4 regions of the Clostridium pasteurianum DSM 525 genome follow, and region 2 is predicted to be linked to each of the others. Evidence: riboswitches for the same ligand, from Rfam matches in the RefSeq annotation. Region 2 holds a riboswitch; each other region holds the start of a gene.
The links. Region 2 has a riboswitch for S-adenosylmethionine ahead of metA (homoserine O-acetyltransferase MetA). Riboswitches for the same ligand answer to the same signal wherever they lie in the genome.
Positions count from the first base shown of each region.

Region 1: another riboswitch for S-adenosylmethionine. It lies ahead of CLPA_RS20595 (YezD family protein); the one in region 2 lies ahead of metA (homoserine O-acetyltransferase MetA).
Region 3: another riboswitch for S-adenosylmethionine. It lies ahead of CLPA_RS06230 (hypothetical protein); the one in region 2 lies ahead of metA (homoserine O-acetyltransferase MetA).
Region 4: another riboswitch for S-adenosylmethionine. It lies ahead of metH (methionine synthase); the one in region 2 lies ahead of metA (homoserine O-acetyltransferase MetA).

Region 1 is NZ_CP009268.1:3,607,970-3,615,926, reverse strand. Features, by position in the region: gene CLPA_RS16295 (O-acetylhomoserine aminocarboxypropyltransferase/cysteine synthase family protein) at 1-24, shown strand, start outside; gene CLPA_RS16290 (NifB/NifX family molybdenum-iron cluster-binding protein) at 212-553, shown strand; gene CLPA_RS16285 (NifB/NifX family molybdenum-iron cluster-binding protein) at 609-965, shown strand; gene CLPA_RS16280 (alpha/beta fold hydrolase) at 1,115-2,095, shown strand; gene CLPA_RS16275 (nitrogenase component 1) at 2,147-3,613, shown strand; SAM riboswitch class I at 3,841-3,951, shown strand; gene CLPA_RS20595 (YezD family protein) at 4,076-4,252, shown strand; gene metK (methionine adenosyltransferase) at 4,516-5,694, shown strand; gene CLPA_RS16265 (transglutaminase-like domain-containing protein) at 5,962-7,617, opposite strand.
Region 2 is NZ_CP009268.1:2,880,782-2,888,738, reverse strand. Features, by position in the region: gene CLPA_RS13130 (SDR family NAD(P)-dependent oxidoreductase) at 1-708, shown strand, start outside; gene CLPA_RS13125 (DUF3006 domain-containing protein) at 733-945, shown strand; SAM riboswitch class I at 1,134-1,240, shown strand; gene metA (homoserine O-acetyltransferase MetA) at 1,625-2,542, shown strand; gene CLPA_RS13115 (homocysteine synthase) at 2,671-3,954, shown strand; partial or broken gene CLPA_RS13110 (IS1182 family transposase) at 4,150-5,779, shown strand; gene CLPA_RS13105 (alpha/beta-type small acid-soluble spore protein) at 5,985-6,188, opposite strand; gene CLPA_RS13100 (ABC transporter ATP-binding protein) at 6,460-7,957, shown strand, end outside.
Region 3 is NZ_CP009268.1:1,387,201-1,395,157, reverse strand. Features, by position in the region: gene CLPA_RS06240 (M50 family metallopeptidase) at 220-1,497, opposite strand; gene CLPA_RS06235 (methyl-accepting chemotaxis protein) at 1,692-3,404, opposite strand; gene CLPA_RS06230 (hypothetical protein) at 3,822-4,049, opposite strand; SAM riboswitch class I at 4,396-4,506, opposite strand; gene CLPA_RS20395 (hypothetical protein) at 4,604-4,876, opposite strand; tRNA gene CLPA_RS06220 (tRNA-Gln) at 4,956-5,032, shown strand; T-box leader at 5,129-5,325, shown strand; gene leuS (leucine--tRNA ligase) at 5,518-7,947, shown strand.
Region 4 is NZ_CP009268.1:2,682,951-2,690,907, forward strand. Features, by position in the region: gene CLPA_RS12180 (coiled-coil domain-containing protein) at 1-335, shown strand, start outside; gene metH (methionine synthase) at 662-4,309, opposite strand; SAM riboswitch class I at 4,455-4,562, opposite strand; gene CLPA_RS12190 (histidine phosphatase family protein) at 4,825-5,463, shown strand; gene CLPA_RS12195 (NAD-dependent malic enzyme) at 5,614-7,302, opposite strand; gene yfcE (phosphodiesterase) at 7,440-7,957, opposite strand, start outside.

The sequences.
Region 1 (7,957 bases), 730 kb from region 2:
GAGGCAGCTTCAAAAAATAATTAAGTCAGTATGCTAGTCTATTTTAAATCCTACTGCGTCAACAGAACCCTCAGATAGTTCACTATCTTCGGAACCTGTTTCCTTGTTGGATTGAAAATATACGTCGCATCTTTGACTTGTTATTTATTTTCAGATGCCTAAAAAGCATTTGAATAATGTTTTGAGTATGCTTTCACAAGGAGATGGTTTAATGTCGTACAAAGTTGCTATTGCCACTTCTGATGGTAAACATGTCAATCAGCATTTTGGTAAAGCTACACAATTTGCAATCTATCAGGTTGAAAATAAAAGATTTAATTTATTAGAAATTAGAGAAAATAATCCTTCTTGTGGTGATAATGGTCATCAGGAAAATGCTATATATGATAGCATAAATCTTTTATTGGATTGTAAAATAGTTCTTATAAGTATGATTGGTGTGGGACCAGATCAGATACTGTTTGATAAAGGAATACTCAGCTATGAAACTTCTGATTCCATAAATGATGCTTTAGAATATGTTTCTTCTAATATTGAAGGAAAGTATTTTTAGTATAGATATTTTCCGAGTAAATAAATTTGTATTATAAGAATAGAGGTGCTGTAAGATGTCATATAAGATAGCGGTTGCCAGTAGTGACGGTAAAGATATAGATCAACATTTTGGAAGGGCTGAGCAGTTTTTTGTATATGAAGTAGAAGATAATAATAATTTTAAATTTGTAGAATTGAGAAGAGCTACAGATTTTCATAGTGAATATGAGGATCATGTAACTAAATTGAAGAATACCATAAGAGGACTAAATGGATGTAAAATTGTATTAGTTACACAAATAGGTGATGGTGCTTCAAGAATATTGAGAAGTAATGGAATAGAAGCTTTTGACGTAGAAGATTCTATAGAAAATGCTTTACCTAAATTAATTAAGTATTATTCTACTATTAATCCACAACAAAATTATTAAATCAATATCAATAGAATATTCAATTTGGTTGATTAGGTATACTAAAGGCTAAGTTTAATTTTTAAGATTAAATTTTAGCCTTTTGTTATTTTAATAAGTTAGAAGTATAAGTCTTGCTAAATAGAATTTAATGATGGGGTGGTATGTATATGACAACAAGCATACTAAAAAAGATACAAAATATAGCTAATGAAGAGGTGTTTTTTTTCAAAGATTATAATGGAAAAAACATATATACAAAAGTTTGGTATCCACCGAAAAAAGATAATATAAAGGGAATTATTCAAATAGCACATGGACTAGGGGAAACTGCTGAGTATTACGAGGAATTTGCAAATTTTTTTAGAAAAGATGGATATGCTATATATCTTAATGAAGCATTGGGACATGGCAGAACAGCAGGTGATATTCATGATTTAAACTATAAATGTAATGCGGGGGATGCAGGAACAGATGGATTAAATCACATGGTTGAAGATTTGAAAATATTAACAGATAATATTAAAGATAAATATCCTGATAAGAAGATATTTCTTATAGGTCATAGTTTAGGATCTGTAATATCACAAATTTATGCTTATAAATATGGTTATGGTATAAATGGAATTATATGCACTGGAGCAATAAGTGAATTAGATGAAAAAAGATTTGAGTATTTGCTACAAATAGCTAGAAGAGAAATGGAAAAACGTGGGAGACTAGAACCTTCAGTAGATATATTTAATGCCCTATTTGGAAATCTAAATGACAAATTTAAGCCAGCCAGAACTGAATTTGACTGGATAACCAGTGATAAAAAATTGCTTAAAGAATCATTAGAATCTCCTTATGCAAATATATCCTTTAATGTTGGTTTTTATTTTGATTTTATTAATGCATTGAAAGATAGAAGTGAAAAAAATAATATTAAAAATATTCCAAAGGATTTGCCTGTATTTTTCCTATCGGGCAGTGATGATCCATTTATTGATAATGGTAAGGGGATTAAAGAATTATTCAATATTTATAAAGAGCAAGGATTAAAAGATATATCTTTTAATCTATATGAGGGAAAAAGACACAGTATACTGAGAGAAACTAATAGATATCTAGTTTTTAAGGATATACTTGATTGGATTAATATACACTGAATTTAAAGTTGAGAATAAATTAAAATATTTAAACTTTAGGGGGAGAAGATTATGTCAATTAATTTAAAACTATCTGCAGTACCCACAAGAGAAAATCGTTTGGGATCTGTAACAGGTTATAGTGGTGATCTTCACGATATTGTCAGCAAATCAAAATGTGGAAGCTTAAAGAATAGGGACAGATGCTTTAGTCAATCCAGTTCCTGTAATGCTGGTTGTGCACTGAGTCAACTTTCAGGTATAAGAGATGTAGCAATAATAAATCATGCTCCTTCTGGATGTACAGCTAATGCCCCAAGATCAGAAGTTACTAATAGACAACTAGCTGCTAAAAGGGGAGTTACAAATGCTACAGTTTTTGTAGGAACAGATATGAGTGAAAAGGATACGGTGTTTGGCGGCGCAAGCAGCCTTAGTGATATAGTAAAAGAAACCTATAATAGATATAAGCCAAAAGCAATTTTTATAGGTACATCCTGCCTGACAGGTATTATAGGAGAAGATGTTGACAGTGTTGTGGAAGAACTTAAAAAGGAAATACCAGTACCTATAGCAGCAGTACATTGTGAAGGATTCAGATCAAGAATCTGGGCAACGGGTTTTGATGCTTCAGATCATGCTGTACTTACAAGTATTGTTAAACCGCCAGAAAAGAAAGTTAGCGTAATAAATTTTAAAAACTTTTATGAAAGTGCCAGAGAGGAAATAATTAGTATATTTTCAAATTTTGGTGTTAAGCCTCTATTTTTGTATAGAAATTCCACAGTTGAAGAGCTTTCTCACTTGTCAGAATCCTTGGCAACAGTAAGTATATGTGGTGTGCTGGGATCTTATCTTGGAAATGGCCTGGAAGAAAAATATGGAGTTCCTTTTGTAAAAACTATAAATCCATTGGGAGTTGCCGGTTTTGAAACCTGGCTTAGAGGTATAGGAAAGGTTATAAATAAGGAAGCAGAAGTTGAAGCCTATATAGAGAGAGAAAGGGCTATATACTTACCTAAAATAGAAGAAGTAAAGAAGGAACTTAAAGGTTTAAGAGCAGTACTTGGAATGGGACCTGGTTATACTTATGAGGTATCCCGCGTGCTTCAGGAATTAGGTATGGAAGTAGTATGGGCAGCATCCTGGCATCATGATAAGAAGCATGATAATGGAGAACTTCCAGCAGCACTTAAATACTTAGATGAGAATTCACCTTACAATTTTAAAGTAAGTGTAGCAGACCAGCAAAATTATGAAATACTTAATATACTAAATGAATATAAACCTGATATATATTTTTCACGTCATCCGGGAACTACAGTATGGGCAATAAAACAGGGTGCATCTGCACTATGCGTTAATGATGAGTATATGATATTTGGGTATAAAGGAACCTTGGATTTTGCATATACAGTACTTGATACAATAAGAAACAGAAGTTTTGAAAAAAATCTAGCAGCTAGAGTTAAATTACCTTATACAGATTGGTGGTATAATCAGGATAATTCACTGTTTATGAAAAAAGAAGCAAAATAAGTATAATTTAACGAGGTAAAGGCTACTGAATATATATTCAGTAGCCTTTATATTCATACAGAGTAATTTTGCTAATATATTTTTAATTCATTGACAAAATCCTATTTATATGTTAAAAATATATTAAGTAAGTTTTAGTGTGATTAAATACCTACTTTTCTTATATGTTTAGTAGACGACGTTGCAATAATAATTAAGATAATTCGCTATAAAGTAATACTAAATTGATCTCATCAAGAGAAGCAGAAGGACTGGCCTGATGAAGCTTCGGCAACCTTCATATGTATTTTTTAGAAAGGTGCCAAATCCTGCAGTTGAATGGTAACGATAGATGAGGGAGGTTATATGAGTTAAAATACCTCTTTCATCCATATATTGGATAGGGAGGTTTTTATTATGTGTTGAGTGACTAGGAGGATAATGAATTATTTGAAAAAATTATATTTTTAGGGGGAAAATATTTTGGAAGGTACAAATAATGTAAGTAGATTGTATAAAAAGAAAAATCCTGTTTCTCAAGCAAATTTAGAAAAAATAGTGCAATTATTAAGTGAAATAAAATATGGTTCAGTAACACTAGTTGTTCAAGATGGAGTCCTTATACAAATTGAAACAAATGAAAAAATAAGACTTAAATAAAGTTAATGTTAATTATTGAAAAAATCATTTAGTTTATAGAAATTGAAATTATTTTATATAATTATTTACAATATTAAACAATTTATAAAGCTCAAACTACTATTGTATTAAATTCATAATAATTTTATAATACGAAGCAAGATTTCCTATAAAACCTATAAAATAAATATGTATAATATAAAGTATATTGCTTTAAATGATTTTTTTTAATTATAAAGATATTTAATATTTATATATAAATTTAATTTAGAAGGTGATTGAAAATGACAAGATTATTTACATCCGAATCTGTTACTGAGGGACATCCAGATAAAATATGCGATCAAATATCTGATGCAGTATTAGATGCACTTATAGAAAAGGATAAGAACTCAAGAGTTGCTTGTGAAACTGTGGTAACAACTGGTTTAGTATTACTTGTTGGGGAGATATCAACAAAGGCTTATGTAGATATTCCTAAAATAGTTAGAAAAACTATTGCAGAAATAGGATATGATCGTGCAAAATATGGATTTGATGCTAGTACCTGCTCAGTAATAACCTCACTTGATGAACAGTCAGCAGATATAGCTCAGGGGGTAGATGAAGCATTAGAAGCTAGACAGGGAGAAAAAGACGATATTGAAGCTATAGGAGCAGGTGATCAGGGAATGATGTTTGGATTTGCAATCAATGAAACGCCAGAATATCTTCCATTGCCAATAGATTTAGCACATAAATTGTCAAAGAAATTAACTGATGTTAGAAAGGATGGAACTTTGAAGTATTTGAGGCCAGATGGAAAAGTTCAGGTTACTATCCAATATGATGATGGTGATAAACCTATAGGAGTTCATACTATTGTGGTTTCTACTCAGCATAGTCCTGATGTAAGTCGTGAGCAAATAGAAGAGGATATAAAGAAATATGTGATAAAGGCAGTAGTTCCATCAGAATTTATAAATGAAAATACAAAATATTTAATAAACCCTACAGGTAGATTTGTAATTGGCGGACCTCAAGGTGACTCTGGTTTAACAGGAAGAAAAATTATAGTTGATACCTATGGTGGTTATGGTAGACATGGAGGTGGAGCTTTTTCGGGGAAAGATCCTACAAAAGTAGATAGATCAGGAGCTTATGCAGCTAGATGGGTTGCAAAGAATTTAGTGGCAGCAGGAGTGGCAGATAAAGTTGAAATAGAATTAGCTTATGCTATAGGTGTTGCAAGACCAGTATCAATTACGGCAGATACCTTTGGTACAGGCAAAATAAAAGAAGAAAAAATAGTAGAAATAATAAAAAAAGTATTTGATTTAAGGCCAGCTGCTATTATAAGAGATCTTAACTTAAGACGACCAATATACAGACAAACAGCAGCGTATGGACATTTTGGAAGAACAGACGTAGATTTACCTTGGGAGCAACTTGATAAAGTTAATGAGATAAAAAAATATATATAATAATCATTAAAATTAATTTGGTAGATTGGTTTTTTACCAGTATCTTTGTAGAGGTAATTTATGAACTAAATTCTTATATTTCTAAAAACACTATGAAATTATATCATTAAATTCTCATAGTGTTTTTATTATTTAGGTATTTAAAAATAAAACTAGTATGCCAATTGTTTATTTTAATATAAAATTTTTAGCGTTTAATAGTATTTTTTACATGCTGCATAAATTCATCCGGGGTAACAATTCTTACTTTTAAATAAGTTTGTGTATCTAAAAAAATATATAATATTTAAGTATATTTGAATTGTCTTTTACTGTTTTTTCTACAGATGTAATTAAAGAGAATTTTTCCAAGATAGTTTTTTCATCCCCATAGGTCTCTTTATACACAGCTTCTACAAGCGATTCAATATCCAATTTGTCTTTTATTCTAAGGGCAAATTCTTTGTCAGTTTCGTAGGATAGTTTTGTTACGTTTATAGTTTTTAATCTTTTTAATATGAATATATACAGAGGTATTAGAGATTCACTATTATTTATCCGTCTTATGATAAATTTTCTTCTCAATAGTTTGATCAATATAAGTATTATAATTATAGCCCCACTAATAAGTATATAATTATAATTTTTAATGAGATTAATATTGTGAAGTTTGTTGTTTAAATTATACTGTTTTTCTTTATTAGAATTTTCTAAATTAGGTTCAGTTTGCTTAGCATTATTCTGTAGGTTTCTTTCCTGTGGTGATTCGGTATTTTGAATATTTGTTTCTTCTTGAGTAACTTCTATATCATTTGCAGCACTATTTTCAAAATCGGGGATGGGGGTAGTTTCTAGTATAGACCAAATACCCTTATCTGCAGAAGTAAGGACCTCAACCCACGCGTGAGCATCATAGGATCTTATAACATAATTTCCCATATTGTCAACTTCGCCCCTAACTTTAAAGCCTTCAACATATCTAGAGGGTATGCCTACAGCTCTACACAACATTACAGCAGCAGTAGCAAAAGACTTACAATATCCTTTTTTTTCATTAAATAAAAAGAAATCTACATAGTCTGGTGAATTAATATTAATTGCATTAGGTTGTAAGCTGTATTTATAATTATTAAGAAGATATCTCTGTATAAGCTTTAGTTTATCATTATTATCTCTAGCTCCTAAAGTTATTTCTTTTGCTAAATTTCTTACTCTTTCAGAACTTGTAAATTTTAATGAGTCATTTATTAACTCATAATTAATATTATTTTTACCTACAATGCTGTTCAGTGTGTTTATATCATCTTTATATGGAGAATTTGAATAATTTTCTATAGTTTCTGTATCACTATAATCATAATAATTTATAGTATAATTGTGTTGAGATTGTCCAGTTAAATAATTTTCGTTATTATACATATATATATTTGAGGTTTTAGGTGAAGCTACTTTTGTAATATAGTTAGGAGATATCATTACGTCATCAAAACTATCATTTAATGTTTCAATTGAAATAGTTTTAATTTTAGTTTCTTTCTCTCTATTATACTTAATATTTCTTTCAGCAAATTCACCCTTCGGCATTAAGTTAGCTACATTTAGTGATTGTTTAGATTTTATTGAAGGTAAGGATCTATTTTCTATCCATCTATTATAATTATAGTCATAGTAAACTTTTGTCTTTAAATATTTAGGTACATCACCCTTTAGAAGGGAAAGTCTAATATTGTTTATCTGCAATTTACTTCCGAGAAAAGAGGTACTAGAAGTATTTAAACCAATAGTAGCAAAATCAGAGGGAATATTTTTGTTAATATGCAATATGTCATTAAATCTATATTGAAGCCAATTTGTGCTCTTGTCAGCGGTAAAAGGAACAAGTAAATATATAATACTAGAAAAAGTTATACATATAATTAAATAATAGATAACAATAAATTTCATTTGGAATTTTTTAATTTGTATAGTGTTAATTTTAAATAAGTTTAAGTTTATAAAATTTAAGAAAATATATGCAGGTAAAATATACATAGTCTCCTTATTAAATCCTAGTAAGTAATATAATAATAATATAACTGTATTAAATAATATTATTACTATGCCTAGGTTAAACTTAGAGAGAATGATATAAAAGAATGTTAGTAAAGGTATTATTAAAATATAAAATGGAAAAATTAATGAAAAATCTACCTTAGAACTAGTTGTAGTCAATGTGTTTATTTTTAATCCCAAATTAAATAAATTACTGAAAAATGTTGTTAAATCAGAATATTTATAAATAAAT
Region 2 (7,957 bases):
AGCGGTCTTGGTAAAGGAATGGTTGAAGGATTATTAGAGGCTGGAGCAGAAGTGGTTATTGTAGGTGTATCTGATAGATGCTATAAAACTTGTGAAGAATTTAAAAAATTAGGATACAGAATACATGCAGTAAAAGGTGATGTTGGAGAAATAGATGGATTAATAAAATTATTTAATGATTGTTTAGATAAACTAGATGGAACTTTGGATATAATGATAAATAATGCGGGTATTCAGAGAAGAAATAAAATTGAAGAATTTATACTGGAAGATTGGAATGAGGTTATCAATGTAAATCTTACAGCTGTTTTTCAACTATGCAAGCTTGCGGGAATAGAAATGATAAAAAATGGTGGTGGGAAAATTATAAACATTGCATCCATGCTTAGTTTCTTTGGTGGATATACTGTACCTGCTTATGCTGCAAGCAAAGGAGGGGTAGCACAACTTACCAAAGCACTTGCAAATGAATGGGCAAGTAGAGGGATCAATGTAAATGCTATAGCACCAGGGTATATTGATACTGATATGAATACTAATTTAATAAAGGATGAAATTAGAAATAATGAAATACTTTCAAGAATACCACAGAGGCGTTGGGGAATACCTGAGGATATAAAGGGAATAACTATATTTTTGGCCTCTAACGCTTCTGATTATGTAAACGGTGCTATTATACCATTAGATGGAGGATATTTAGGAAGGTAAAATATTATAGTTAGGATTGATACCATGAAAGTTATTGTAGATAGATTTGAAGGTAAGTATGCTGTATGTGAAAAAGAAGGCAATGTAATGATTAATATTGAGAAATCGCAATTACCTAAAGGAGTAAAGGAAGGAGATGTGATTATCATAGAGTCAAAAAATATTTATATAGATTTAGATGAAACAAAATATAGAAGATCTAAAATTAAAGAATTAATAAAAGATATCTGGAAATAATATTGAAAAATATTCCCATAATATTTTATTGATTTTATAAAATGCTCCATGATTTATTAATACTTAAGTATAATTTAAAAGTAAAATTTTTTTAAAATAATTTTTATATAAAATTTCAATAAATAATTAGTATGAAAATTTTATTGACAAAAAAAATTTTTTGATTTATTATATAGTAAATCGAATAAAGCTTATCAAGAGAGGTAGAGGGACTGGCCCGTTGAAACCCGACAACCAGCATTATTGTTAGTATGCATGGTGTTAATTCCAGCAGATTGTTTCTGAGAGATAAGGAAAACTATTTTAGTTTGCTAGGTTGTTTTCCTTTAAATGGAAAACAACCTTTTATATTTACTTATTAATGACTTTGCTTTGTAATATTTTATGCATTGATAATTTACATAAGGTTAAGAGTTTATGTTTTCTATTTTTGTGTGAAAGTAGAAACATACTATGTAAGTTTTAGGTAATTAATAATTAGATGGAGTAATGCTAGGTTTTAATAGATAGGACTCAATTGTTGGAATAAGTGCATTAAGTGTAAGACATAATTAATATATATAACTATGTTTTCTATAATAACCCATTAAACTGATATGATAAATATGAAATTATGGGTGCATTTTGCACAGTAAAAAGCTAGATTTAATTTTATTAAGATAGGAGTGAGTGTTTGTCGATGCCGATAAATATACCGAATAATCTTCCAGCAGCTAAACTTTTGAAAGAGGAAAATATATTTGCTATTGATGAAAATCGTGCTAATAAGCAGGATATAAGACCGCTTAATATTGTGATAATGAATTTAATGCCTCTAAAAATTGTAACAGAGACACAAATACTAAGGCTTTTAAGTAATTCACCGCTGCAAGTAGATATAACTTTAATATATCCTAAAACCCACTCTTTTAAAAATACTTCAGAAGAGTATTTATTTAGATATTATGAAACTTTTGAGGATATAAAAAATAAAAAGTTTGATGGCATGATAATTACAGGAGCTCCTGTGGAACAGATGGATTTTAAAGATGTAGATTATTGGAATGAATTGGTTGAAATTATGGAATGGAGTGTTCATAACGTATATTCAACTTTTCATATATGTTGGGGTGCTCAAGCTGGTTTATATTATCATTATAATATTCCCAAATATCCTCTTTCCCAAAAAATGTTTGGAGTGTTTCTTCACACAATAACTGAAAAAAATGTAAATTTACTAAGAGGGTTTGACGATGTATTCTTTGCTCCACATTCAAGACATACAGAAGTGAGAAGAGAGGATATTGAAAAAGATTCAAGGCTTAAAATTTTATCTGAATCTAAGGAGTCAGGTATATATATAGTCACAGCAAAGCATGGACGACAAATTTTTGTTATGGGTCATTCAGAGTATGATCCTCTAACTCTAAAGAGTGAGTATGATAGGGACATTTCACAAAATAAGAATATTGAAATTCCAAAGCACTACTTTATAGAGGATGATCCAAGTAAAGAACCTATAGTAAGATGGAGAAGTCATTCTAATTTGTTATTTTCAAATTGGTTGAATTATTACGTATATCAAGAAACACCTTATAATTTAAATGATATTAAATAATAAAAATTATATTTTGCATTTAACAGTATAGTCTAATTTCTCATTAATAAAACTCAAATTTATTTTAGAGATCTGTTTATATGTAAAGTATATAATATATAAAATATAATGAAAAGGAGATATTAAGAATGAGTGAAGAAAGAAAGTATAGTTTTGAAACACTTCAAGTACATGCAGGTCAGGAGGTAGATCCAACAACAAGATCAAGAGCAGTTCCAATTTATCAGACAACATCTTATGTTTTTAAGGATGCAGATAATGCGGCAAATTTATTTCAATTAAAAGAACCTGGAAATGTTTATTCAAGAATAATGAACCCTACTACAGATGTTTTTGAAAAAAGAGTGGCAGAACTTGAAGGTGGAGTTGCAGGTCTTGCAGTTTCATCAGGTCTTGCGGCAATCACTTATTCAATACTTAATGTAGCTAATTCAGGAGATGAAATAGTATCTGTAAGTACTTTGTATGGTGGTACTTATGAACTATTTGCAGTAACTTTAAAAAAGCTCGGTATAAAAGTGACATTTGTTGATCCGGACGATCCTGAAAATATAAGAAAAGCTATTACAGATAAGACAAAGGCTGTCTATGCTGAAACTCTTGGAAATCCAAGAATTAATGTACTTGATATAGAAGCTGTAGCTAATATTGCTCATGAAAATAAAATACCTTTGATAATAGATAATACATTTGCTACTCCATATCTTGTAAGACCAATAGAATATGGTGCTGATATAGTGGTACATTCTGCTACTAAATTTATAGGTGGACATGGAACTACTATTGGAGGAATTATAGTTGATGGAGGAAAATTTGACTGGAGAGCAAGCGGCAAATTCCCTGATTTTACAACACCGGACAAAAGCTATAATGGACTTGTATATGCAGATTTAGGAGCACCTGCATTTGCTTTAAAGGCAAGAGTACAGCTTTTAAGAAACACTGGAGCAACATTATCTCCTCAAAGTGCATTCTTATTTTTACAGGGCTTAGAATCTCTATCTTTAAGAGTTGAAAGGCATGTATCAAATACAAGAAAAATAGTAGAATTCCTAAGTAATCATCCAAAAGTTGAATGGGTAAACTATCCTGAATTGCCAGATAGTCCATACAAAGGATTAGCTGAAAAATATCTACCAAAAGGAGCTGGTTCAATATTTACTTTTGGAATAAAAGGCGGCCTTGAAGCAGGTAAGAAGTTTATAAATAGTGTTAAATTATTTTCACTGCTTGCAAATGTGGCAGATGCAAAATCTCTTGTAATTCATCCTTCAAGTACAACTCATGCAGAACTTAATGAAGAGGAACAAAAAGCTGCAGGAGTTACTCCAGATCTTGTAAGACTTTCAATTGGTGTTGAAGGTGTAGATGATTTAATATATGATTTGGATCAGGCTTTAGCACAGGTATAAATATATAATTCATTTATAGATTATAGTTATCAGAAATCTGTCTCGTTATTAACAAAATTACGAGGCAGATTTTTTATTATAAAATAGTTAAAAATAATAGGAGCTGTCGCACTAAAAAATTAGTGGGACAGTTTTTTGCGTAAAAAAATAAATCTCCCACTCGGAAGAGTGAAAGATTTATAGTAAAATTAACATATGGCAAAATATATTAATTTACATAAAAATTATACTTTAAATCGCGGAAGTTATCAATTAAAACTTCCACTAAATATGGATTACATGATTCCAGATAATGATTCGGTGCGTTTGCTAAGTCAGTTTGTAGAGGAGATGGATTTAACAGATTTATATTTGACTTATTCTCGATTAAGGGAAAATCAGGCTACGCCTCGTCAGATGCTGAAGATTGTACTTTATTCTTACATGAATCATAGATATTCTTCTAGGGAAATGGAAACCTCCTGCAAAAGAGATGTAAATTTCATGTACCTTTTAGAGGGTTCACCAGTACCAGATCATTCTACCTTTGCAAGATTCCGTAGTATCCACCTTTCTCAATGCGCAGAAACAATTATGGCAGAAATGACAAACTTTCTTTATGAAATTGGAGAAATATTAGGGGACGCTATATTTATTGACGGTACAAAGATAGAGGCATGTGCCAATAAGTATACTTTCGTTTGGAAAAAAGCAGTTTCAAAAAATTTGGAGAGACTACTTTATAAATTAGCTGATTTTGTAGCTGAATGCGAAGAACTATACGGACTAAAGCTCGTATATGAAAACAGAGTAAAAATAAAGCATGTAAAGAAGCTACGCAAGAAACTTTATGCCTTGAAACAAGAAGAAAATATTGAATTTGTACATGGATGTGGTAAAAGGAAAACTCCAATTCAACGTTCTATTGAAAAACTCGAGGAATATCTTAATAAGCTAAAAGAATACACACAGAAAATCCATATCTGCGGTAAGCGTAATAGCTATTCGAAGACAGATAAAGATGCAACTTTTATGAGGATGAAAGAAGACGCCATGAAAAACGGTCAGTTAAAACCTGCTTACAATGTGCAGCATGGAGTTGATTCTGAATATATAGTGTGGCTTACTGTAGGCGATCAGCCTGCGGACACCACAACGTTGATTCCATTTCTAAAAAGCATGGAGAACTTCTTGTATTTTAGATATTTAAAAATAACTACAGACTCAGGCTATGAGAGTGAAGAAAATTATGTTTATACTAAAGAAAATGGACAGTTATCATATATTAAGCCAGCAAATTATGAAATAGCTAAAACAAGAAAATATAAGGATGATATAAGCCGAATAGAAAACATGGACTATGATGAATTTGGTGATTATTATACTTGCAAAAATAATAAGAAGCTAACAGTAAATAGAATAATAAAAAGAAAAAGTAAGACTGGTTATGTAAGTGAAAAAAACAATCTACACATGTGAGGATTGCAGTAATTGTAATCAAAAAAATAAATGTATAAAAGGACATAACTGTAAAACGCCATTAGAGGATAGAGTTAAAAATCTTGAAACTTCAAAGCTCTTCAACATGCTTCGCAAAGAGAATCTTGAAAGAATTGTAAGTGAAGAAGGTTGCGAGTTAAGAATGAATCGAAGTATTCAAGCCGAAGGCTCTTTTGCAGAGATAAAACAGGATATGGGATTTCGTAGATATCTAAGTAGAGGTAAAAAGAATGTTTTGGCGGAAAGTATTCTGTTAGCTATGGCACATAATATAAATAAGCTACATAATAAAATCCAGTCAGATAGAACTGGAACACATCTTTTTCCACTTAAAAAGAGTGCTTAATTTTAAAATCTTAAAAACTCTGCAAATCAAAAAAGGCCTTAATATCAAAGGTTTATTAAAGTGCGCCATTTTTTAATTATCGAGCTTATTGGGGATTAAAATATCATTAAATTTTCTATGACACACACAAAAAACGCTGCCGCGTTAGCATACTTTTTTATGCTAATGCGACAGCTCCTAAATTACATATCAAAAAGATTCTAGACTATTTACCACTTAATTTATTTTCGTACTCCTGAACCATCTTTTTAACCATTTGACCGCCAACAGAACCATTTTGTCTTGAAGTAAGATCCCCATTGTATCCTTCAGTTAAAGGAGTACCAACTTCATGAGCTGCTTCCATTTTAAATCTGTTTAAACCTTCTTTTGCTTCTGGTACTAAAATTCTATTACTTCTACTTGCCATGTGTTCCATCTCCTTTTAATTAATTATTTATGTTACAATAGTATATTGTGTAGTTTGAATAATCGTATTCTAGGGAATTGAAGGTGGGACAGGAAATAAATCCAAGCTGTAAAGTGTTTGTATAAAAACTTTCAATTCTCAATATATAAAATGAAAGTATATTCTGCATTACTATATTGATTATTTTTTTATAAAATGTTAATCTAACAAGTATGGTTTTTATTATATAATTTTTGAAAACAAAAATTATTTAAGAAAGGAGATAGATAGAATGAAAAGCTTGAACAAATTTTTCCAATATTATAAGCCCTATAGAGGATTATTTTTTGCAGATATGTTTTGTGCTTTGCTTTTATCAGCTATAGATCTTATTTTTCCTATTATAGTAAGATTTTTATTGAATGATGTATATGTCTTGAAGAATGAAAATAAGATACTAAAATATGTTTTTATAATTGGAGCAGCTTTACTTATAATGTACATAGTAAGATATTTTTGTCAATATTTTATAACCTCTTGGGGACATATTATGGGTGCAAAGATGGAAGCAAATATGAGGAAAGACCTTTTTAATCAATTTCAAAAGTTACCATTTTCATATTACGATAATAATAATACGGGAACACTTATGTCGAGAATAATAACAGATCTTTTTGATATATCTGAATTGGCACATCATGGTCCGGAAGATTTATTTATTTCCATATTGAAGATAGTAGGCTCGTTTATTATACTTTCAAGTATTAACCTTCCAATAACACTTGTGCTTTTAGTTATTACTTTGGGAATGGTATATTTTTCTGTTTTTTATAATAGGAAAATGAAACATGTATTTATGAGAAATAGAAAGGAAATTGCAGAGGTTAATGCAGTTGTACAGGATAGTCTTGCAGGCATAAGAGTGGTAAAATCTTTTGCTAACGAAAATGTTGAAGAAAAGAAATTTAAAAAGGGAAATAAGCAATTTTTAAAAACCAAGGAAGAAAGCTATTTCATAATGGGAAAATATTATAGCGGAAATGGTTTTTTTCAGGGAATATTATATCTTGCTGCCATACTGTTTGGAGGAATATTAATAAGTAAGTCATTGTTAAGTGTGTCAGATTTGGTAATTTATATTCTATATATAAATATATTTTTAAATCCAATTGATAAATTAGTTAATTTTACAGAACAGTTTCAAAGAGGTATTACAGGTTTTGAAAGATTTTTACAAGTAATTAATACAAAGCCTGCAATTGTAGATAAAGAAGATGCAATAGAAGTATTTAATCCAAGGGGAAGTATTAAATTTAATAATGTTTCTTTTGGATATGATGACAAAAATGATGTTTTAAAGGATATAGATATTGAAATATCAGCTGGAAAAAATATTGCTTTGGTAGGTCCTTCAGGAGGTGGAAAGACTACTTTTTGTAATCTTATACCGAGATTTTACGAGGCTACTAAGGGGGATATAACTATAGATGGGATAGATATAAAAGATATAAAATTAAATTCTTTGAGAAATGCTATAGGACTAGTACAGCAGGATGTATATATGTTTGGTGGAACTATAAAAGAAAATATAGCTTATGGTAAACAGGATGCTACAGATGAAGATATAATAGAAGCAGCTAAAAGGGCAAATATACATGAATTTATTGAGAACTTGGAATATGGATATGAAACTCATGTAGGTGAAAGAGGGGTTAAGCTTTCAGGTGGACAAAAGCAGAGAATATCTATAGCTAGAGTTTTTCTTAAAAATCCTCCAATATTAATACTTG
Region 3 (7,957 bases), 1.5 Mb from region 2:
TTAAAATAACATTTACACAAATAATTAAAGTAATAAATTTATTAAATTGCATATTACTTTTTAATACTTTAGACAGATTATAAACTCCACAAAAAACTCCTAGGCATAGGAAAATTTTTATTATTACGTTAAGTATTGTATTCGAAAAAATACTGCTTTCTTTTAAATCATTAATTATTATTTTTATGAGCATCTTTGTCCTTTTTAACTCCATTACATCTACTCTCTCTTAATATATTTTTTTATTGTTTTATAAATCATATCTCCTATTACAAAACAAACTGCAAAGATTAAAATATCTATTATTGAATTCACTTCATTGATTGATGGATTTATAAAAATAATAATTATGTATAGAACAAGTCCTATAGCTATTGAAATAACATTATCGATGATAATGTGCTTTTTTGTGGAAATTTTTGTGTTTTTCTTTTTAATATACGTGCTTTTTTCTTGAAAAACTCTTTTACTCTCTAAAATATTCTTATTCTTTCTATATTCCTCAAACTCAATATATGCACTATTCCGAGCCTCTTTTATTGTCCTCATAACTTTTACTTTTTTTCCTTCTATCAAGTCTTCAGGTAACAACCTAAAATCAATTATTCTTGTAATTATACTGTTAATTTTATGTCTTATAAGAAATTTATGCTGAGATTTTAGAGTTTCATGATTATGTATTAACCAATAAAGAAATCTATTAAATTCCTCTGGCTGCGGCTTATGGTGTACTATGTTATATTCAATTAAACTAAGCATACAAGTTAATACATCATAGTTATATTGACCTGCCATTAATCTTATGTTTACAAAGTCAACTATCTTTTCTCTATAGAAATCATTAACTGCATAATTTATTGATAAATCATTTTGCATAAATAAGAAAATATGTTCAGAATTTTTATTTAAAATTATTATCTTTTCTATATCTCCTAAAGGAAAAATACATCCTATAATTGATAATATATTTATAAGCACTATAATAAATCCAACATCAATAGTAGTATTATTGAGCATTAAAAATGTACCTATTATTGCAAATAGTCCATTAAATATACAACCACCTAATAAAAAACTTTTAAATTCTTTCTTCAGTTTTATAAAATCTTCTTCTGATTTTACAGAGGCTTGTAGATCGATCCCTGTGGCTCCCCCAAATAAAAATGCTGTTATTTTAATTTTAAATTTTAATTTCCCCTTATCTTTTAATATAAAAAATGGCCCTGCACAGAAAAACTTCAGATCATATTTATATATTCTCGCTATAACTAAATGCCCCAATTCATGTATGAAGATAGACATATATAAAATAATTATAATTTTTAATACAATATGTAAAAAATTCAAATCATCTTTGTGCTGGTTATATATTTGTATCTTAAGAAGCTCAAAGCTTCCAAAAGCACAGATACTGACAAATAATATAAAAATCATTATATTAAATATTCTTTTGACTTTTTTATCCTCAATTAATGTGTACTCTCTTATCTGTTCCATCTTATGATAGTCCTCTCATTTCAAGTATTTATCTGCATATTCCATATATAATATCATATTTCATGTACTTTTTGTTAATATTGTAATAAACTATTGTTTTTTTGTCATAAACCTTCATATATTATTAATTTAAAACAAAAATATAGATCAGAATTCTTTGCAATTCTGATCTTTAAATTAATTTTCATCAGTTATTATATCTTAAATTTTTGTGTTGCCTCATTAAGTTTTTGTGCAAGTTCAGCCTGGTCTTGTGAGGTTTTAAAAACTTGTTCTATACTCTCCGTTACTTCCACTATGCTATCTTTTATAGTATCTGCATTTTCAGAGGATTTTTGAGCGGCTCCTGCCATACCTTGTACTGCTGTACTAACTTGATCTACAGTAGCATTTATTTCTTCTGTCATAGCAGCTATTTCTTCCGTCATAGAACTCACAAAATTTGCTTCATCATAATATTGGTTCCCCATATTTTCAAAATCCTCCAAATCCGCATTAATATTTTCGTTTATAAATCTTAGTACTTCATTGCTGTTAATTGAAAGATTTTTAAAAGCCTTTTGAACTTTTAAAATAGTATCTTGAATTTCTGTCACTAATTCCGCTGACTGTTCAGCAAGCTTCCTAACCTCTTCTGCAACTACTGCAAAGCCTTTGCCCTGTTCACCCGCCCTGGCAGCTTCAATAGCAGCATTAAGAGCCAGCAGATTTATCTGTTTAGAAACATCTGCAATTGCATTTGACATAACCTTTATATTCTCTACTACCTTTCCATCCTCTATGGATTTTAAAATCTTATTTCTTTTTTCATCATATAAATCCCTTATCTGTTTTATAGAATTTTCTACTTTAGTCTTTACACTTTTAGCATTTTCTTTAGATTCATTGGCATTATTACTTCCTTCCATTGATCTCTCCATCAATTGATTAATACTTGCATCTACCTCCTGTACTGAAGCACTAATTTCTTCAGAAGAAGCACTGGTTTCCTGTAATTGAACTGTTATGTGTTTTGTAGATGAATCTATATTTTTAAAATTTGAATTTAATTCTTCTACCATAGAGAAAAGTTTTTCACTGGCAGTATTCATATACTGAGAATTCTGTATAATATTTTTAATTAGACTATTAACATTTTTTTGTGCAGTATTAAGAGCAATTGCAGTTTGAGAAAACTCATCCTTGCCAGATACTGCTATGAATATTGAAAAATCAAAATCAGCAAGCCTCTCTGCAAAAGCTTTTATTTTTAACAAAGGCTTCGTTATTTCTCTAGTAAGAATCAACCCTAAAATTAATGAGAGAACAACTCCTCCTATAATACATATGAGAATACTAGTATTTGAATTAGTATAAACCGACATATTATTTTCATTAGTTAATTTTGCTCCCATAGAATTAGTAGCTACAAGATTATCTATAGTTTGAAACATTGTCTCCCACTTGTTTACGGAATTTTCATATTCTTTTATTGCTCCATCGAAATCATTATTGTCAACCAATTGTAAAATTTTCTTTTTGTCTTCTCTATACTGTTGTAATTGACTTTTATATGTATCCCATAATTTTTTATCCGAATCTTTCATGGGTATTTTTTCAATATTAGCTATATGTATATTGTTTGTACTGACATTAGTATTAATCTCCTGCTTTAATGCAAAATTTTTTACAGGATTTTTTAGATAAACCAATTGTATTATATCACTTTTATCCCTTATTAAATTTTTCTGCATATCTGTAAGCATATAAATATTCTGCAGACTATTTTTGTACATATCTTGTGAATTTGCATTAACCTTCTTTAATGAACTCATTCCAATTACTCCCACTACAGCAATTAATACTGTTATAATAAGAAAAGCGCATACCATTTTTACTCTTACTTTTATTTTCCCTAGTATTTTCATTTGTACATCATCCCTTTTAAAAATTTTTAGATATTTTAATTTATATATTATTTTAACTTTTTCTAAAATTTTATTATTTTTTACAAAATACCAAATAAAAACAAGTATTTTGTACCACTTATTATAACATAGAATACATAGTAAACCAACTTGTAATTAATAAATTAAATAATTCGTATAAAATTTGTAATTTTCAAAAATAATATTAAAATTAAGTTTATAATATTAGCTATTTATTAACTAAAACATATTCAATAAAAAAATCTGTGTAAACTCCACTGAAGAAAATTCACACAGATTTTTTAGGATAGTTTTATTTTAGCCACAAAAAACTACAGCGTTATTTATATAATCTATTCTATAAATAGTACTGTAGTTTTATATTTAAATACTATAATCTCAATTCATCTAAAACTTTTATATTCCACTCCCATTAAAAAAGTCATTAAAACCATTATATTTATTTTTATTAACCTGCTCTTGTGCCTTTTTATAAGCTCTGCTGTAAAGTTCCTGCATAGCAGAAATTTCTTTTTCACTTAAGTTTTCATAAAAAACTTTAGGGCAAATAGCAAAGGCCTCATCATTTTTAAAATTTCCAGCGTTATCATTGAGAATGTTTAGAAACCTATCTCCTATATCCATTTTAAATACCTCCATTTATTTAAATCTCTAAAATTGAAGCAAGTTCTTAATTCAGGTGGGGATTCTTTTACCCCATCTGAATTTTAGAACTGCAAATGCATGGCTTACTTGGCGTAGAACTCCAACTTGAAGAAAAGCAGACAAAACAAAATTTATTTTGTATTTGGTCGCTTTCACAGAGTGCAAGCAGAGAACTAAAATCTTGTTTTCGATTTTGTGTGAGGGCTGTACAGAGTGCGTGAGAGACTTACGCCAAGTTAGTCAGGTGAAATCAATTATAGCAAAAACTACTTTTCCTATAAGAAAAGTAGTTTTTGCTATAAAAAAATTTATGTTTATACTAAATTTCTCATCTTTCAAAATATTACACACCTGTAGGAATTAACACCGATACATTTAAATTAATGCCGGTTGTCGGGCTTCAAAGGGCCAGTCCCTCCACCACTCTTGATAAGAGTACTCTGTATTAAATTTTCAAAATATTTCAGAAATAAATTATTTTTATTATATTAACATTATATCTGTGTAATGTCAATAGTCAATCTGATTTTTATTTATCTTATATTTAGTAAAATACTCCTTATTCTATTTGCATATAATTTATCTAAATCCTTAACTCCTATGTTGAAATATTTACTGTCCACTGTCTTTTGTGCACCAGTTTTAACTAATATTTCATCTAATTCTTTTAAAGCTAAATATATATCCTTATCATCTTTTGCTGAAACCGTTCCTAAAAAACCTGCATTAATTTTAGTATCATCCTTGAGAACAATATCATAATAGAATTCACCTCTATGTTGTATAAAGGGAATATTTTCCTGCATGAAACTATTTATTCTAAAATTTTCATAAGATTTATATTGACATTTATAAAAAAAATGATAGAATATTAATTGTTGCTGATGCCCTATAGCCAAATTGGTAAGGCACCTGATTCTGGTTCAGGCATTGTGTGGGTTCGAGTCCTGCTAGGGCAGCCAAAGAAAAGCTAAGATTTTTATCTTAGCTTTTTTATTTTAATTTATTGACAATAAATACTTTATAACTTATAATATAGTGGCATAATTACATTATTATATTTTGCCTTGAACAAGAATAGTAATATTGAACTCATCTAAAGAGAGCTGTTGATTGCTGCAAAACAGTGATGATTATATATGAACTCGCTTGGGAGCATTACTACTAAAAAGTAGTACGGTTAATCCGTTATATTATAAAGTGAGGTTCTTACCTAAGTAGAGTGGTACCACGGAGTTTAACCTTCGTCTCTTTTTTGAGATGGAGGTTTTTTATTTGGACTTTAATCAATAGTTCTTACTTAGTTGATATTTACTTTTGTACTTACACCACTTTTAAACTAATTATCTTTGCATACCTATATAATCTCTATCTTTTAAAATTTAGAGTATTATAGCTAGAAAGCACAGGATAAATTACATATTAAAATTACGAGGAGGTTATTTAATTGGGAAACTACAATACTAAAATTGATGAAAAATGGCAAAAAATATGGCAAGATAAAAAACTTTATAAATTTGATGAATCAAATATGGATAAAAAATTATATGCACTTGAAATGTTTTCATATCCTTCTGGTGCAAAGCTTCATGCTGGTCACTGGTTTAATTATGGTCCGGTAGACTCTTGGGCAAGATTTAAAAGAATGCAGGGTTTCAATGTGTTTCAGCCTATGGGATTTGACGCCTTTGGTCTTCCTGCAGAAAACTATGCTATAAAAACAGGTATTCATCCAAAAGATTCTACTCTTAAAAATATAGAAACTATGGAAAAGCAGCTTAAAGCTATGGGTGCAATGTTCAATTGGGACCACGAAGTAGTTACCTGTTTTCCTGACTATTATAAATGGACTCAATGGCTATTTTTAAAACTTTATGAAAAAGGATTAGCTTACAGAAAAAAAGCTCCTGTTAACTGGTGCCCTAGCTGTAATACAGTACTTGCAAATGAACAGGTAGTAGATGGCGGCTGTGAAAGATGCGGCAGTGAAGTAATAAAGAAAGATTTGACACAATGGTTTTTAAAAATTACTGATTACTCGGAAGAGCTTTTACAAAAACTTGAGGATTTGGATTGGCCTGAAAAGACAAAAGCTATGCAAAGACATTGGATAGGTAAATCCAAAGGTGCAGAAGCTACTTTTAAAGTAGACAACAGCGATATAACCTTTGACGTATTCACTACAAGAGTTGATACATTACTAGGAGTTACCTATGTAGTTCTGGCTCCTGAAAGCCCTCTAACAGATAAAGTAACCACAGAGGAATACAAATCTGCTGTAGAAGAGTACAAAATTCAATCCTCAAAGCAAACAGATATAGAAAGACAATCTTTAACAAGAGAAAAAACCGGTGTATTCACTGGTGCCTATGCCACAAATCCAGCAAACGGCAAAAAAGTACCAATCTGGGTAGCCGACTATGTACTTGCAACTTATGGAACAGGTGCAGTTATGGCAGTACCAGCTCATGATGAGAGAGATTTTGCCTTTGCAACAAAATATAATCTTCCAATAATAAGAGTAATTGAAGGTGGAGACAGCCTTCCTTATACTGAATACGGCAAACTTGTTAATAGTAGTGAATTTGACGGTCTATCTGGTAATAAAGCCAAAGAAGCTATAGTAAAATTATTATCTTCCAAAAATCTAGGGCACTGGAAAGTCAACTACAGACTTCGTGATTGGCTTGTTTCAAGACAAAGATATTGGGGTGCTCCTATCCCTATAGTTTATTGTGAAAAATGTGGTACTGTAGCTGTGCCAGAAGAGCAGCTGCCTGTAGAACTTCCTTATGATGTTGAGTTTGCTCCAGATGGTAAATCTCCCCTTGCTAAAAGTGATGAATTTGTAAATACAACTTGCCCTCATTGTGGCGGGCCAGCAAAACGAGAAGTTGATACTTTAGATACCTTCGTATGTTCATCTTGGTATTATTTAAGATATGCAGACAATAAAAACAGTGACAAAGCCTTTGATCCTGAAATAATAAACAAAATGCTTCCTGTAGATAAATATGTTGGAGGTCCTGAACACGCCTGCATGCATCTTTTATATGCAAGATTTATAACAAAAGCATTAAGAGATATGGGATACTTAAACTTTGATGAACCTTTTCTTTCCTTAAGACACCAGGGATTGATCCTTGGACCAGATGGACAAAAGATGAGTAAATCCAAGGGAAATACAATATCACCAGATGATTATATAAGCGAATATGGTGCAGATGTATTTAGATTATATCTTATGTTTGGTTTTGACTATACAGAAGGTGGAGCTTGGAGCGATGATGGTATAAAGGCTATTTCTAAATTTGTAGACAGAGTGGAAAGAATTCTGTCTCAGTGCACTGAATCTTCAGATAACAGTAAGAATACTATAGATAAAGCTGAAAAAGAACTTAACTATGTAAGAAATTTTTCCATTAAAGGTATAAGCGAAGATGCTGAAAAGTTCCAGTTTAACACCTGCATAGCAAAAATAATGGAATTTACAAATGCACTTTCAAAATATATAAATGAAGATAAAAAGAATCCAGAATTCTTAAAGGAATGCGTTGATGATTTCATAAGACTTCTATCTCCTTTTGCTCCTCATTTTGCTGAAGAGATGTGGGCTAATTGTGGAAATAATTTTTCAGTTTTCAATGAATCCTGGCCAAAATTTGATCCAAAGGCATTAATCAAAGATGAAATGGAAATAGCTATACAAGTAAATGGTAAGATTAAAGCCAGAACAAATATAGCTTCTAATTTAAAAGAAGATGAAATTAAAGAACTTGCTTTAAATGATGATAACATTAAAGCTGCTGTTGAAGGTAAAAAGGTTGTTAAAGTAATTGTAATTAAAGGACACCTTGTTAATATAGTTGTAAAATAAAATATATTAA
Region 4 (7,957 bases), 200 kb from region 2:
AACTTGGCGGCATTAAAAGTGAAATCAGTAACATTAAAGAGGATATATCCGACTTAAAATCAGGTCAGCAAAGACTTGAAGGAAATCAGCAAAGGCTTGAAGTAAATCAACAAAAACTTGAAGAAAATCAGCAAAAATTTCAAACTGACATGAACGAAGTTAAGTCAGATATAAAAGAACTAAAAGCTATCGTGTCCGACTTAGAACCTAAGAATGCTAATCGTCATTTAGAAATTGAACAGGACTTAACTGAAATAAAAAATAACTTAAAAAAATTAGAAGTTGTAACAGGTTTAAACTGTGTAGATATTACATATCTAAAATCTGTAAAATAGTAAGGAGGGAAATAATCCCTCCTTTTTATCCGTTCCTATATAGTACGCCTAAATATTGCTATCTTTACATTCATAATAATAAAGCTTAAAATAACCTTCATAGGCTTGCTATGTGAATTGTAGAGATATCCTCGAATAAATTATTAGAAAAACTTACCTTGGCGACTTTGAAATTCGTTAAGTGACTTTTACTGTTTAAACGAAGTGAGTTTAAAAGTCATAGAATTTCAAATTAAGCCAAGGTTAGCTTTTCTTAATGAAATGAAGGATATCCTAAATCACATAGCAAGCCTGCTTTTGAAGGTTATTTTAAAGCTTATTCTCATTTACTTATAAATCAATATTGTATTTAATACTCTTTCTATTTCTCTATATTCTTTATTATTTCTCTTTGCATAATCATCTACCTGATCCTTGCCTATCTTGTTTATATCAAAATATTTTGCCTCTTTATTTCCAAAATAAAGTCCACAGGTACTGGCTACAGGATTCATCATATAGCTGTCAGTTAAATTTATTCCCAATTCCCTTTCTGGGTCTAAAATATCAAAGAGCTTTGTCTTTTCTGCATGATCTCTTAAGGATGGATAACCAAAGGCTGGTCTTATTCCCATGTAATCGCCCTTCAGCACCTTTGAAATTTCTATATTTTCATGAGGAGAATATCCCCAATAGTTCTTTCTTACTTCCATGTGAAGATATTCAGAAAAAGCTTCTGCTAATCTGTCTGCAAGAATTTTTACCATGGCAGCTCCATATTCATCGCCTTTTTCTTTCAGTCTGTTTGCATATTCAGCTGCACCTATACCAGCCGTAGCAATAAATCCACCTATATAGTCCTTTATTCCACTTTCCTTAGGGGCTACATAATCAGAAAGACATCTATATACATTTTTCTTTGAAACCTCCTGCTGTCTTAGCATATTAAAGGTTTCAGCTTTATCACCACTATATAATTCAATATTATCTCCTACGGAGTTCGCAGGAAAAATTCCAAAAACAGCATTAGCAGTGAGTATATTTTCTCTTTCTAAAATGTCCAGCATATCATTAGCATCCTTGTAAAGTTTCTTTGCCTCTTCACCATATTTAGGATCTTCCATAATTTTAGGATATATCATTCCCATATCCCAGGCAATGAAGAAAAATGTCCAATCTATATACTTTCTAAGCTCCTTTATTGGAAAGTTGAGAAATTTTTTAATTCCAGTAAAGTTTGGAGTTTCCACAATATCCTTATTCCAGTCAAGTTTTAATGACTTTTCTCTTGCTTCTTCTATAGTTACAAGCTTTCTATCTATTTTAGAATAATTTTCTCTTATATTTTTATATTCTTGTTGTACTTCCTTTATATATGCTTCTCTCTTCTCTGGATCAACTAATTTTTTTGCCGCTTCCACTGCTTTTGAGGCATCTGTAGTATGAACTACTCCATTAGAATACTGTGTTTCAATTTTTAATGCTGTATGAGTTTTAGAGGTAGTTGCTCCACCTACCATTAAAGGTATTTTAAAGCCCTGCTGCTCCATTTCTTCAGCAACATTTGCCATCTCTTCTAAGGATGGAGTTATAAGCCCACTAAGTGCTATTATATCTGCCTTTTCCTTTTTTGCAGTTTCCAAAATAGTTTCTGCAGGTACCATTACTCCAAGGTCAACCACTTCAAAATTGTTACAGGAGAGAACTACTGATACTATATTTTTACCTATATCATGTACATCACCTTTAACCGTAGCAAAGACAACTTTTCCCGCACTGGTGCTGCCTCCCTCTTTCTTTTCCTCTTCAATATAAGGTAGTAAAAAACTCACTGCTTTTTTCATAACCCTAGCACTTTTAACTACCTGAGGAAGAAACATCTTTCCCTCTCCAAATAATTTACCTACAGTTTTCATTCCATCCATTAAAGGTCCTTCTATTACTTCCAATGCTCTATGGTGCTGAACTCTGCATTCTTCTACATCTTCATCAATATACTCAACTATCCCCTTTACAAGAGCATGAGTTAATCTTTCTTTGCAATCTTTATCTCTCCAGGAATGTTTATTGTCATTTTCTTTTCCCTCTGCAGCCTTATAATTTTCTGCAAATTCTACCAGTTCCTCTGCTGCATTTGGTGTTTTATTCAATACTACTGCTTCTACTTTTTCAAGAAGATCCTTATCAATTTCATCATATATTTGAATCATTCCAGGGTTTACAATTCCCATATCCATACCCGCTTTTATAGCATGATACAGGAATACTGAATGCATTGCTTCTCTTATAACATTGTTTCCCCTGAAAGAGAAGGATAAATTACTTACCCCTCCGCTCACCTTTGCATAAGGAAGATTTTCCTTTATCCACTTTGTAGTATTTATATAATCTACTGCATAATTATTATGTTCTTCTATTCCCGTAGCAATGGCCAAAATATTAGGATCAAAGATAACATTGCAAGGTAAAAATCCTACTTTATTTACTAGTATGTCATAGGCTCTTTTACATATGGAAATTCTTCTCTCATAAGTATCTGCCTGACCTTTTTCATCAAAGGCCATAACTACAGCTCCCGCTCCATATTTTTTAATCAATTGAGCCTGCCTTATAAATTCTTCTTCTCCTACCTTTAGACTTATGGAATTTACTATAGCTTTACCTTGAATTGCCTTAAGTCCAGCTTCAAGCACTTCAAACTTTGAAGAATCTATCATTATTGGTACTCTTGAGATTTCCGGTTCACTGGCAACAAGTTTTAAAAATGTGTCCATTTCCGTTTTAGCGTCTAAAAGAGCATCATCAAAATTTACATCTATAATCTGTGCTCCATTTTCCACTTGGTTTTTAGCTACCGTTAGTGCTTCTTCGTATTTCTTTTCCCTTATAAGTCTTGCAAATTTTGCAGAACCGGCTACATTTGTTCTCTCTCCCACATTTACAAAATTATTTGATTTATTTATCTTTAGAGCTTCAAGACCGCAAAAGACAGTTTCCATTTCAAGTTCTGGAATTCTTCTCGGCTGTACATCGCTGACGGCTTTACTTATGGCTTTAATATGGTCAGGTGTAGTTCCACAGCAGCCACCTACAATATTAATGTGCCCTTCCCTTGCAATTTCTTTTACAAATGCTGCAGTATCGTCAGGATGTTCATCATATTCTCCCATGGAATTAGGCAGACCTGCATTAGGATAAAAACTTATATATTTATTTTGAGTTTTTGACAACTGCCTTATAAAGGGAATAAGATCCTTTGCTCCAAAAGAACAATTGAGTCCTATAATGAGTACATCCTCATCTCTCATAGTCTCTGCAAAAGCTTCAAGAGTCTGCCCAGATAAAATTCTTCCGCTTTTATCTGCAATAGTTCCTGAAATCATTATAGGAAGTTTTATTCCCTTTTTTTCAAATGCATTTTTTGCAGCAAATATGGCAGTTCTTGCATTTAGAGCATCAAATATAGTTTCTATAATTATAAAATCCACACCACCATCTATAAGTCCTTCTATCTGATCTCCATAAGCCTTTGAAAGTTCATCAAAAGTTACATTTCTAAAGCCTGGATTTTCTACATCTGGTGAAAGGGAAGCCGTTCTATTTGTAGGTCCTACAGAGCCAGCTACAAAACGAGGTTTTTCAGGATCTTTGCTGTTAAAATCATCAGCTACTTCTCTTGCAAGCCTTGCTCCATTAAAATTTATCTCATATATTTTATCTTCCATACCATAATCACTTTGAGAGATGCTGGTTCCATTAAAAGTATTTGTTTCAACTACATCCGCACCAGCTTCAAAATATTGCCTATGTATTTCTTTTATTATCTCTGGTTTTGTAATGTTTAATATATCATTGTTTCCCTTCTGATTTATATTACACTGAAGGTTTCCTCTATAATCTTCTTCTTCCAGTCTAAAGCTTTGAATACAAGTACCCATTGCTCCATCAAGTATCACAATTTTTTTATCAAGTAAATCTTTAATACTGCACTTCATAAATAGCAAGCCCCCTAACCTGTAAATAACGTAAATTTAATATTATAAATAGACTAAACATCTTATATAGATTTTCCAAGTGTAAAATCAAAAATAAAAACTGCCTCTCCTAAGAAAAGCAGTAAATAACGCATACTCACTTCTTCTCTTATCTTTCAGAAAACCTCTGCTGGAATTAACACCGCCACATTTTCCATTAAATGCCGGTTGTCGGGTTTCATAGGGCCAGTCCCTCCACCTCTCTTGATAAGATTAAAAATTAAAATTATTAAATTTCTTTATTTCATATGATATATATTTTTCACATAACTGTCAATGGATTTTACAAAAATTATTAATAGAATTTTATTTAAATTTATTTTACTTAGCATTATCAGTATTATATTATGTATATATTTTTATAACTTCACTTTATATGTTAAACTTAAAATATAAAATTCTAAAGCTTGACAATTTAATTATATGATTTATGCTTATGATAATTAATAAAAACAAATAATACATGGAGGTTTTGAATGAGCACTTCAATAATGCTAATAAGACACGGAGAAACTGAATGGAATGCCTTAGGAAAATTTCAAGGAAGTAAAGATATAGATTTGTCAAAAGAGGGTATATTACAAGCAGAATTTTTAAAGAACAGATTTAAAAAAAATTTTGACTATATATATTGTAGTCCATTAAAGAGAGCTTTAAAAACTGCAAAAATCATATCAGAGGATATGAATCTTCACCCCATAATCTATCCACAATTACGTGAAATAGATTTTGGTGAATGGGAAGGTTTAACTGTAAAAGATATAAAAAATAATTACCCTGAACTATTTAAGCTCTGGCTGATAGATGATACTACAGGTCCTCTTTGCGGCGGAGATGGCAGCCTAAAGAAAGCCAGTATAAGAGCCACAGATGCCATTTTAGAAATCGTTAAAGAAAACAAGAATAAAAATATTGCAGTAGTTGCTCATGGAGGTATCATAAAGGCAGCTTTGATAGGTATCTTTAACTGGAATATGAGTATGTATCACAAAATTCGTCTAGGTAATACTTCTATAACCAGATTATACTTTGATGATAATATGAATCCTCTTATATTGTGTTTAAATGATACCAGTCATCTTCCTGATGATTATAATATAAAGTCATATGTTTAGTTAATACAAAGCAATATAGATTTATTGCCTCTAAGCCATAGTGGTGAGAAAAGACGAAACAAGAATCAAAGTATAAAGTTCAAAGAACAAATATAGAAAAGTTTCGTCTTTTCTTAAATTATTAAAATTTTATCATTAAACCTGAAAATATTAATCCTCCGGCAATACATCCTTATATTCCGGATACCAAGTTGCATCACTGACAGCTTTTTTTACATCTTTAATTTCAACAGTATTAATTTCTTCTTCTAAAGCTGCTTCTATGACTTTTACAGCTACAGCCTGTGAAACCTGATGGAGTTTTTCAACTTCTGGTAGAAGTGGAGCACCCTTTTCACTTAAATCCACAAATTCAGCTACAGCTTTTGATGATGCCTCAAGCAATCTTTCACTTATATATTTAGGTTTTGCTATCATAGCACCAAAACCAAGACCTGGGAATAATAGAGCATTATTTGCCTGACCTATTTTATAAGTAGTACCCTTATATTCTACAGGTTCAAAGGGACTGCCTGTAACTACAAGTCCTCTTCCTTCAGTCCATTCTATCAAGTCCTTTGGAACTGCCTCTGCAAGATTTGTTGGATTTGATATAGGCATTATAGCTGGTCTTTCCACTCCTTTAGCCATCTCCCTTATCACTTCTTCCTTGAAAGCACCAGATACTCCAGAGCATCCTATGAGCATAGTAGGTTTTACTATCTTAACCACATCAAGCAATTCCACATTTTTATCTTTGAATTCTAAAAATTCACTTCGCTTTCTTGCGTAGGGTTTTTGAAAATCTATTACTGTATTCATGTCTTCAATAAGAAGTCCATATCTATCAATACACCAAAATCTATTTCTAGCTTCCTCTTTTGATAATCCTTCTCTTTCCATAGCTGCAGAAATCTGATTTGCTATACCTATACCTGCTGTTCCTGCTCCAAATATCACTATCCTTTGTTCTTTCAAAGGAGTATCTGAGGCTTTACTCATAGACATAACTGCAGACACTATCATAGCACCAGTACCCTGAATATCATCATTAAAAGTTAGAATATTATCTTTATATTTTTCCAGAACTTTATGTGCATTTTCTCTTCCAAAATCTTCCCAGTGTATTAGAACCTTAGGGAATTTTTTTAATGCTGTTTTTACAAATTGGTCTATAAAATCATAGTATTTACTACCCTGTATCCTCTCATGAGGAGTTCCAAAATAAAATTCACTTTCAAGAAGTTCTTTATTATCTGTTCCTACATCTAAAACTACCGGCAGTACTTTAGATGGATCAACTCCTGCTGCTGCAGTATAAACAGCAAGCTTACCTATAGATATGTCTATTCCATTTACTCCCCAGTCACCAATCCCAAGAATACCTTGAGAATCCGTAATAACCATTACTTCAATATCATCCTCATTAAGACTTAAATTATCAAAAGCCTTATCCATATTTTCTCTATCATCTATAGATAAATAAAAACTATCCATTGGGCTCTTAAATTCTTCACAATATTTTTTTACTCCTGTACCTATAGTAGGAGTATATATTATAGGAAGCATCTCTTTTATATGAGAAGTAACTACCTTGTAAAAAAGTGTTCTGTTTATGTCATATAAATCCATTAAAAATAGATGCTTTGAAAAATTATCTGGTTTTACTTTAAACTGTTTATAGCATCTCTTTTCCTGTTTTTCTATAGTTTCAACCTGTATAGGCAATAATCCTTCCAATCCAAGTTTTTTTCTTTCCTCTTTTGAAAAAGCAGTTCCTTTATTTAAAAAAGGATTATTCAATAACTCTCTACCCTTTAATTTTGTATGTATTGTATTTTTTTTTGTTAAAATACTCATTGGTTCACCTCATTATTCCATTATGTGGATATTTTATAGTTTTTCTTAAGGTTTATAAAAATTAACATCCATTATTATAATACAATATTTTTATCATTTTTCATATTAAATTAATTCATAGATTTAAATTAATTTAATTATTTGTTGAAACTTATTTCTTTAATAGTATTACCCTCTAAATCCTTAACTTTAAAAATGTCATCGTCTAGAATTCCATAGGAATTAGGATTACCTTCTTTTGGCATGCTGATAGATCCCGGATTAATTACAAAAATATCATTTTGCTTTTCAGCTAAAGGTATATGAGTATGACCATATATTATAGCATCACCGCTATTTAAATAAGGTAATTTATCTCTATTATATACATGTCCGTGAGTTAAAAACAATCTTCTATTGTTATATAAAAATATAGAATAGGTATCCATTACAGGATACTCCAGTACCATTTGATCAACTTCACTATCGCAATTTCCACGTACAGCTATAATTTTATCTTTATATGTATTTAAAATCTGTGATACTTCTTTAGGATTATAATCCTTCGGCAGTGGATTTCTTGGTCCATGGTATAATTCATCCCCTAAAATTATTATATAATCAGCTTTTTCACTTTCATATATTTCTAAAATCTTTTTTAGATAGTATAGTGAGC